Regions from separate parts of the Flavonifractor sp. HCP28S3_F3 genome, predicted to be linked through region 3. Evidence: riboswitches for the same ligand, from Rfam matches in the RefSeq annotation. Region 3 holds a riboswitch; each other region holds the start of a gene.
What was found. A riboswitch is a leader RNA that binds a small molecule or an ion and turns the genes downstream of it on or off. The one in region 3 is predicted to bind cobalamin.
Positions count from the first base shown of each region.

Region 1: linked by a shared signal. The riboswitch ahead of ACTNB1_RS04120 (energy-coupling factor ABC transporter permease) and the one ahead of ACTNB1_RS09410 (S-layer homology domain-containing protein) in region 3 are both predicted to bind cobalamin.
Region 2: linked by a shared signal. The riboswitch ahead of ACTNB1_RS03395 (polysaccharide deacetylase family protein) and the one ahead of ACTNB1_RS09410 (S-layer homology domain-containing protein) in region 3 are both predicted to bind cobalamin.

Region 1 is NZ_JBQHUF010000003.1:29,236-32,505, forward strand. It holds gene ACTNB1_RS04110 (precorrin-8X methylmutase) at 1-121, shown strand, start outside; gene ACTNB1_RS04115 (sirohydrochlorin cobaltochelatase) at 139-921, shown strand; cobalamin riboswitch at 898-1,091, shown strand; gene ACTNB1_RS04120 (energy-coupling factor ABC transporter permease) at 1,125-1,844, shown strand; gene ACTNB1_RS04125 (energy-coupling factor ABC transporter substrate-binding protein) at 1,858-2,148, shown strand; gene cbiQ (cobalt ECF transporter T component CbiQ) at 2,151-2,930, shown strand; gene ACTNB1_RS04135 (ATP-binding cassette domain-containing protein) at 2,927-3,270, shown strand, end outside.
Region 2 is NZ_JBQHUF010000002.1:165,875-169,144, forward strand. It holds gene ACTNB1_RS03385 (ethanolamine utilization protein EutH) at 1-401, shown strand, start outside; gene ACTNB1_RS03390 (cupin domain-containing protein) at 420-860, shown strand; cobalamin riboswitch at 905-1,087, shown strand; gene ACTNB1_RS03395 (polysaccharide deacetylase family protein) at 1,347-2,120, shown strand; gene ACTNB1_RS03400 (S-layer homology domain-containing protein) at 2,333-3,270, shown strand, end outside.
Region 3 is NZ_JBQHUF010000009.1:48,513-51,782, reverse strand. It holds gene ACTNB1_RS09420 (S-layer homology domain-containing protein) at 1-260, shown strand, start outside; cobalamin riboswitch at 465-600, shown strand; gene ACTNB1_RS09415 (homing endonuclease associated repeat-containing protein) at 795-1,373, shown strand; cobalamin riboswitch at 1,376-1,600, shown strand; gene ACTNB1_RS09410 (S-layer homology domain-containing protein) at 1,710-3,270, shown strand, end outside.

The DNA.
Region 1 (3,270 bases), on a different contig from region 3:
ACTGCTCCTCACCATGGACACCCCCCACATTGTGGCCCGGGGCCGCAAGGGTGGCAGCAATATCGCCGCCGCTATCTGCAACGCCCTGCTCTACCAGGCCAGCAACAACGCCCGGGAATGAACACAGGAGGAAGTACCATGGAAGGAAAAGCCCTGCTGGCGGTGTCCTTCGGCACCAGCTATGCCGATACCTTAGAGAAAAATATCGCGGCCATCGAGCGGGACCTGGCCGCCGCCTTTCCGGAGCGTACCCTCCGACGGGCCTTTACCAGCGGCATGATTCTGCGCCGCTGGAAACGGGAGCGGGGTGTGGAGATCGACGACGTGCCCACCGCCTTGGAGCGGCTGGCCGGAGAGGGATATACCGATATCCTGATCCAGCCCACCCACGTGATGAACGGGGAGGAGTACCATAAGCTGGCCGATCAGGCGGAGCAGTTCCGGGGCCGGTTTGACAAGCTGACGGTGGGGGTGCCCCTGCTGACGGCAGCGGAGGACTACCTGGATCTGGGGCGCGCCCTGATGGAGATCCTGCCGCCCAGGAGCGAGGAACGGGCGGTAGTCTACATGGGCCACGGCTCGGAGCATCAGGCCAATTCCGCCTATGCTCTGATGGAGTATGCATTCCACGACCTGGGTCGGAGCGACGTCATTGTAGGCACCGTGGAGGGTTACCCCAACTTTGACGCTGTCCTCCGGCGGCTGAAGGAGCGCCCCCAGGTAAAAGAGGTGGAGCTGCGGCCCCTCATGACAGTGGCCGGTGACCACGCCAAAAACGACCTGGCCGGCGATGAGCCTGACTCCTGGAAAAACATTCTGGAGGGCATGGGCTATCAGACCAGCTGTGTCCTCACCGGTTTGGGCGAATATCCACGGGTACGGGCTATGTTCGTGGAGCACGCCAGACAGGTCCAGGCATAAGCCTGTTGAGATAGATGGGGCCGGGAAAAGGGAAGTCGGGTGCAATTCCCGCGCAGTCCCGCTGCCGTAAGAGAAGAGCCGTCGGGCACCATGTCACTGGGGAGACCTGGGAAGACGCGCGGCGGCAGAGAGGCTCGAGCCGGAAGACCTTGCCCGGTCCGGAGATCCAAATACCTACGAGTGATAGGAAAGGATGAATGATTATGAGACGATCCAAACGAAATCAGATGCTCCTCACGGTGGGGATGCTGGCGGCATTGGCGGGGATGTTCACCGTAAATGCCGGGGCCATGCATATCGCCGAGGGCTACCTGCCGGTAAACTGGTGCCTGCTGTGGGGCGCGGTGTGTATTCCCTTCGTGGTGGCGGGCTTCTTCTCCATTAAGAGACGGATTGAACAGGCACCCCGGGCCAAGATCCTGCTGGCCATGTGCGGAGCGTTCGCCTTTGTGCTGTCCGCGCTGAAAATCCCCTCCTTCAACGGCTCCTGCTCCCACCCCACCGGCGTGGGCCTGGGCGCCATCCTGTTTGGGCCCCTGACTATGGCGGTGCTGGGCCTTATCGTTCTGCTGTTCCAGGCCCTGCTGCTGGCACATGGCGGCCTCACCACCCTGGGGGCCAACACCTTCTCCATGGCCATTGCCGGGCCCATCCTGTCCTGGGTGGTCTACAAGCTGCTGCGCAAGGTCAATGCCCCCGCCGCCGTGGCGGTGTTTGCCGCTGCCGCCCTGGGAGATCTGTTTACTTACGTGATTACCTCCCTCCAACTGGGGATCGTAAACGGCGGTATGGTGAAGTTCCTTACCATCTTCGCCGTCACGCAGATACCTCTGGCCATCGCCGAGGGTCTGCTCACCGTGGTGATCTTCAACGTGCTGGAAAAGTACAGCAAGGCCCAGCTCCAGGAGCTGCGGGTGCTGTGAGGAGGGAACGGACATGAAAGTTTGGCAGAAAAATTTGATCCTTATTCTTCTGGTGATTGCCCTGGCCGCTGTGCCCCTGTGGCTGCTGCCCAACGCCGAGTTCGGCGGGGCCGACGGCGCGGCCGAGGAGGCCATTACAGAGCTGAATCCCGATTATGAGCCCTGGTTCGAGCCCATTCTGGAGCCCGCCAGCGGCGAAGTAGAGTCCCTCCTCTTTGCACTCCAGGCCGCCATCGGCGCGGGCGTTGTGGGCTTTGTACTGGGCCGGTTAACCAAATCCGATAAAAATAAGGGAGAGAAGTGACCATGGGCACCGACCGCTACGCCTATCAGTCCCGGCTGCGCCGGGTTTCCCCCCTGCCCAAGCTGGCGCTGGCGGCGGTGGCTCTGGTGGTGTGCCTGTGCTGCGACAGCGTGTGGGTGGGCCTGACCACGGTGGTGGTGATGGGGATCCTCATTACCGCCCTGGGAGGCCTGCCGGTCAGGGTCTACCTCCACTTCCTGAAGGTGCCTCTGGCCTTCCTGGTGATCGGCGGGATCACGATTTTGATCCACAGCTACCCGGCGGGAACGGTGGTCGTGGCCGCCATCCCGGTGGGAGAGCGGCTGTGGGGCTTTACCGCCGGAGACCTGTACCAGGGAGCCCGGTTGTTCTGCAAAGCCATGGGCGCTGTGGGGTGCATGTACTTCTTGTCCCTCAACACTCCGGTCACAGACCTGACCATGGCGCTGGAGAAGCTCCACGTGCCCCGGCTGCTGGTGGAGCTGATGGAGCTCATTTACCGCTTCATTTTCGTGCTGGCGGAGACGGCGTCCAACATCCGTCTGGCCCAGGAATCCCGTCTGGGCTATCAGGGCTTCCGCCGGTCGGTGCGTTCCCTGGGTGAGCTGTCCTCCATGGTCTTTCTCCGGGCCTGGCGCAAGGCCCAGAGCATTTATACCGCCCTGGAGTCAAGGGGGTATGCCGGCAGTCTCACCACCCTGGCCGGAGACTATACGCCCGGCCTGTGGCTGATCCCGGTGACGGTGGGGGTAGTTGGAGGACAACTGCTCGTGCTATGTTTGGAAAGGATGGCGGTAGGATGAATCCCGCGATCGAAACAAGAGAGCTGTGTTACGCCTATGAGGACGGAACCACCGCTCTGGACCATATTACGCTGTCCGCACAGCGGGGGAGCATCACCGGCATTTTGGGGGCCAACGGGGCGGGAAAATCCACTCTGTTCCTCAACCTCAACGGGGTGTTCACCCCCAAGAGCGGGCAGGTGCTGCTGGACGGGCAGCCAGTGCGCTACGACCGGAAGGGGCTGACCGCCCTGCGCCGGCGGGTGGGCATCGTGTTCCAGGACCCGGACGACCAGCTCTTCTCCGCCGACGTGTATCGGGACGTGTCCTTCGGCGGAGTGAATCTGGGACTGGAGCCGGA
Region 2 (3,270 bases), on a different contig from region 3:
TGCTGACCTGCGGCCAGATTGGCATCGTGCTGATCGGCGCCTTCCCCATGGTTAAGTTCATCACTGATACCTTCGGCGGCGCCCTGAAGAAGATCGGCAGCGCTCTGGGTATGGACGAGAACGGCTCCGCCGGCATGGTGGCCACCCTGGCCAATAACATCGCCATGTTCAACATCATGGGCGATATGAACCCCAAGGGCAAGCTGCTCAACGTGGCCTTTGCTGTGTCCGCTGCCTTCGTGTTCGGCGACCACCTGGGCTTCACCGCCGGTGTCAACCAGTCCATGGTTACTCCCGTGATCCTGGGTAAGCTGGTGGGTGGTATTACCGCCCTGATCGTTGCCAACGCTCTGGCACCCAAGCTGCTGGGCAAGATTGAATCCACTAAGGTTGAGGCTTAACAGAAACAGGAGCATATTATGAATGTTAGTGAAGCACTGATTCGCGAGATCGTCAGCAAGGTGCTGGAGGAGGCCGCCGGCAAGGCTGGTCCTGGCTTTGTCAAAGAGGTGGACCCCAGCGGTATCATCGGCATCAAGACCAGCACCGTCAAGTGCGAGCCCTTCGAGCAGGAGGGTGTCAAGCTCAAGGACGTAGTCACCCTGGAGGAGGCCCCCCGCATGGGCTGCGGCATTATGGAGCTGGACCACACCAGCTTCGAGTGGACGCTGACCTATGACGAGTACGATATGGTCATCGACGGCACTCTGGAGATTGAGATCGACGGTCGTGTGATCTCCGGCGGCCCCGGCGACATCATCTACATTCCCAAGGGAAGCCACATCCACTTCCAGACCCCGGATAAGACCCGGTACGCCTATTTTGTCTATCCTGCCAACTGGCAGGAGATGGCAGACTAATCTCCTCGTTCCGGCCACCCTTCAGGGCGTGCCGGAGAAAAAGTAAATCATATGGGTATGCAGGTGCGCTTGAAGGCGCACAGAAAAGGGAAGCGGGTGAGAATCCCGCACAATGCCGTTGCTGTATTGGCAGAGCGGCTCTCATATGTCACTGGAGCAAGCTCCGGGAAGGCGAGAGCCGCGCTGAATGCCTGAGTCAGAATACCTGCCTGCATATGACGCACAGGAATCCTCTCCGGTCCAGAGGGGGTGCGCACAGCCATCGGAATCCGATGGTCAGAGGGCTGCACCCTTTTTGGGTGCAGCCTTTTTCTTTACCCAAAGCGGAACTCCTCACACAGGCGTATGTGCGCGGGAAGCCCGTTCATTTTCCAACCCTCGTGAAGACGGGAACGGATGCCGATGAAGGCAGCCGTTCCCGTTTTCAATTGCCCCCTTCTGTTCGGGTGAGCCTCAACATAAACTGGCACAAAGGAGGGTTTTGTTATGATGGGAAAGATCTTATTGCTCCGGAAAAAGCCGCTGACCATCCTGGCCTGTGTCCTGGCTGCTGCACTGATGTTCTATGTGGTGAATTATCCCTACGCAGTGAGCGCGGCGGCAACCAAACGCCAGCTGCCCATCTATTGTGTCCAGAGGGATCAGAAGATGATATCCATTTCTTTTGATGCCGCCTGGGGGAACGAGGACACCCAGCAGCTCATTGACATTCTGGGACAGTATGATGTGAAGGCTACCTTTTTCGTGGTGGGTGCCTGGGTGGACAAATATCCGGAATCGGTAAAAGCTCTGGCTGATGCGGGGCATGAGGTGATGAATCACTCGGATACCCATGCCCACATGTCCCAGCTGAGCAGCACGGAGATCGTTGCGGATATCAATGCGTGCAATGATAAGATAGAGGCGGTTACAGGAGTACGTCCCACCCTGGTTCGGCCGCCCTATGGAGAGTATGACGACCATGTGGTCTCCGCCATACGCTCCATGGACATGGAGCCCATCCAGTGGGACGTGGACAGTCTGGACTGGAAGGACCTTTCGGCGGCGGATATTACCCAGCGGGTGGTGAGCAAAGTACAGCCTGGTTCTATTGTCCTGTTTCACAACGCTGCCCTCCACACCCCGGAGGCCCTGCCCGGTATCATTGAGACCCTGCTCCAGGAAGGTTATACTTTTGTGCCCATCTCCCAACTTATTCTGCCGGGTACCTATAATACCGATTATATAATCGATCACACTGGACGCCAGTGTCCCTGCTAAATATGCAGAAAAAGGCCGCTACTTCCGTGCGTAAGCACTGAGGCAGCGGCCTTTTGGCAGGATGCGCATAAATATATATTCTGCATATATGCGAAATTTATGTATTTTTATTCTTGACCTGACCAAGGGATGGTGGTATCATTTCTCAATAATATCCGGTGTGCACGAATATTATTCACTCCAAACCGGAAGGAAAGAGAATGGTGATCAGCATGAAGCAACACAAGCCCCTTGGGAAGGCGCTGTCTCTGGTGATGGTATGCGCCCTCCTGCTGTCCCTGTGCGTGTTCCCGGCATCCGCTGCCGAGCCGTCCGCACCTGCCGCCGAGTTCGTCAACACCAGTGACGACAGCGGAGACAACATGATCTCCCTCACCAGCGAGCGGACCTTTAAGGCCAGTATCCCGGTGGATATGACCGAGGCGGAGGCCAAGGCTGCCGCTGAGACTGCGGTATGGTCTCTGGTCCGGGATTCCGACCAGGAATATGTGGATGAAACCCTGTTCCCCAACCAGTCCCAGGGCGGCCCCCTGAGCGGCTGGCTGTGTGCCGACGGGGAGACCTCCTTCTTCAGCAACATCGTGTCGGGCGCCGAGACTGTGGACGGCCAGGTCTATCTGACCGTCACCTTTGACAACAGCTGCTACTTCGGCGACGATCTCAGCGTGCCCCATGTCAATGGCGGCTACTACCTGGACGTATGCGGCTATTTTGACCTGACCGCCGCAGTGGATGGAAAGACCGTAGGCTCCGTGGACCTGAAGGTGGCTCCCTACGACAACTTCCACACCATGTCTGAGATCTATGCCCAGATTGACGAGATCGTGTCCTTCGCCAAGGAGAACACCGACCTCTATGTGGAGAAGTTCTCCATGGGCAAGAGCCAGGGCGACAACGGCATGGAGAGCCTGGACATGCCCTACCTGATCGTGGCCAAGAGCAAGGCTGCGGTGGACAAGTGGCAGCAGATCAAGGCTGAGGCTGAGAGTGATCCCACTGCCCTCATCCAAAAGATTGAGGACGGCTCTCTGGGAGACTACCAGGTGCCTGTGCTCTACTCCAACGTCCACGCCAATGAGGTGGCCGCCGCCGACGGCGTATTGACCTTTGCCTGGATGCTGGTGGAGACCGCCGCCTCCGAGACCGGCAC
Region 3 (3,270 bases):
GTATCACCAGGGAGCAGCTGGTCGTTATGCTTTACCGTTACGCCAAGTTTATGAAGCATGATACAGCCGCAGCTGGTGATCTCTCGGCATTCACTGACGCCGGGAACGCCAGCGACTGGGCAGTTGAGGCTCTGCGCTGGGCATACGCGGAGGGGCTGATCACCGGGCGTACCGCAACCACTATTGTGCCGCAAGGCACCGCTACTCGGGCCGAAGTGGCCATGATTCTGATGCGTTTTGGCGAGGAACTGGCAAAGTAACTGCCTCCTCGTTGAAGCATACTTCCCTCTCAAGGATCTCCGGGATCCACAGCATCCCCAGCTGTGGATCCCGGAAGTCCGATCCTGAGGAAACAGCAAGTTTGACCCAAAGAACCAGCCCGGCAAAAGTCGGCAGTTGAAGACAAGGGCTGCCATAGGTATCCTTGTCTTCGGATTCCCTTGACAACGTCATAAAAAGCGGATAGAATATTTTCGTGAACAGGTCATATGCTTGACATATGCCAACTGACAAGCCGGTGAGAATCCGGCGCAGTCTTACCTCTACTGTATTTGGCTCCGGCCATAAGCCAGGATTGTCAGCCTGTTCCATGGTAATTGATCAAGGTGGTATCCATTGCCGATTTTTGCAGCCATGCCCATGTATGGGGATGGCCAGGGTTTTTGTACATTTTTGATGTGCAAACGCTCGATTTGCAGGGATCGGCAATGGATATCTGCTTTTTGCCGGCAGACACCATTGTCTGCCGGCTTTTTGTTTTCTGAACCGGCAGCAGATCCCGAAACCGGAAGGGGGTGAAGACCGTCAGCAAGCGAAGACAGGCTCGCCCAGCCAGGCTTACGCCGCAAGAGGCAGAACAATATCGCAATTTGATACAGAAATGGGCACAGCAAGCTCCACCAGAGTACGCAGACAACGGCGAAAAGCACCCTTATACATCTCTTACGCTGTCCAGTGGGCTTGGCAGGGCGGTCTATGCCAGTTATTCCGACGAGGATTTGCTGGCTGTTCTGCACGATGCGGCGTCACGCCTGGGACGTGCGCCCACACAGGATGAGGTCTTTTCTCTGTATCGCATCTACCTGAAAGCGCGGTTTGGTACCTGGCCAGGCGCACTGCGGGCAGCCGGGATGCGGCGATTGCCAACACCGGATTTGATTATGCCGGATTGGTCACAGATGCTGGCGGAGGAGCCGGAGATCTGCGGTGCTCTGGAGGATGTGACCCGCCGCAGATGCCGCCTTGGATACCCGCCGCGCAAACGTGATGTACCGCAGGCGAAGATCCTCTGTGAGCGATTCCGTTCGTGGGAGAACGTAATTGCCGCCGCGGAGCATTTTGAGAAATGGCAGGAGGCGAAGATGGATAACTGACAAGTAAATAGAGCATTTGTTGTGGCCCTGTCTCGGCGGAAGCAGAGGGAGGGATGAACAAGGGAATCGGGTGCAAGTCCCGAACGGTAACCGCCGCTGTAAGCGCCGAGACACCGGATCGTTGACGAAAGTCAGTCACTGGGGAGACCTGGGAAGGCAGATCCGGCGTTGTGGGGAATTTCTCCGGAAGCGCAAGTCAGAAGACCTACAAGGAATGCAAAGGGTCGTCGAAATGCGACCCGACCATGGGAACACGGCTGTGGCGATCATTGGGATCTGTCACGGCATTTTTTATGCCCTGGCAGAGCGACACTCAAAAGGAGAGACGGAGCAAATATGAAGAAACGAGTATTGAGCCTGCTGCTGGTGTTTGTCATGGTACTGGGATTGCTGCCCAGCGGTGTACTGGCGGCGGAGGGCGTAACAGAGGTGTCCAGCCAGGAGGACCTGGCCGGAATGACTGACGGCAGCTATGTCCTGACAGCGGATATTGAACTGAGCGGATGGACAGCCATTGACTTTTCCGGAACCCTGGACGGTAATGGCTACACCATTACTGTGGCCGGCCAGCCGCTGTTTAACACCCTGAGCGGCACCGTACAGAACCTCTGCCTGGACGGTGAAGTAGCAGGCGAGGACGATACCGTAGGTGCGCTGGCCCGCACACAGACAGGCGGAACAGTGAATAACTGCTGGTCTGGGGCCGGATATGATTATACCGCGTGGTGCTTTGCCGGGTTTGTTGGCACCATGGCTGGCGGCACCATTAAAAACTGCCTCTCTACAACGGATAACGCCGACTCCGGCTTTGTTGGTGAGGCGACCGGTCTGCCTGTCATTGAAAACTGCTATTATACCCTCTATGACGCTGTATACAATGGCGACTTTACCGATACGAACAACAAGAAAATCAATGCTGACGAATATCCGTATGCCATGGCGCAGCTGAACGCTGTCCACGAGGCCGGGCTGCTGTACTGGGCTATGGACGAGGGCGGCGTGCCCAAGCCGATTGCTTCAGAGAAACCTGCGGCGGATCGCACGGCACTTCAGGAGCTGTACGACAGGGTAAAGGACAATACAAATGCCGTTCCTGACGAAGAAGATGTTACTTATACATCTGAGAGTTGGGAGGCCTTTGTGGCTGCCCGTGACAAGGCAAAAGCCGTTCTGGACAATGCAGACGCCACCCAGGCCGCCATTGATGGGGCAAGGAAGGATTTGCAGGCGGCAATTGACGGCTTAGTTCCCGACCGCACCACGGCAACGGCGGCGGAACGTGTGGCCCTTCAGGACGAGATCGCAAAAGTGCCCAGTGAAAAGGGCCGGTATACCGATGCCAGCTGGTCTGCCGTACAGGCAGCCCTCAAGCCTGCCAAAAACCTTTTACAGAATCCAGCCGCTACTGCGGAAAAGCTGGCCGAGCAGACTGCTTCCCTGAAAAACGCTGTCGACGCTCTGGTTGAGATCGCAGATCCGGCTGCGGTGACGGAGCTGCCGGAGGGCCAGGAGTGGACGATGATTTCCACAGCCGAGGAGCTGGCGGAGCTTTCGACAAAAGGCGGCGCCGGCTACTATAAACTGAAAAACGACATTGTGGACTATGTGGGTACTTACGATCCGTTTGGTACCCAAATCAAGCCTTTCAATGGTGTGCTGGACGGCAATGGCTTTACCGTAACCTTTGCAGGTGCAGACAAGTATCCGAATCCTGTCATCAACACCCTTGGCCCCAGCGGCGTGATTCAGAACCTGGGTGCCAACGGCAGCATCACCAATGTGCCCCTGGTGGATAAGCTCTATGGTAAGCTGATCAACTGCTATTCCTGGGCGGACACCCAATATGGCGGTCTTGTGGGAACGATGTTCTCCGGCTCTGTCATTGCCAACTGCTATG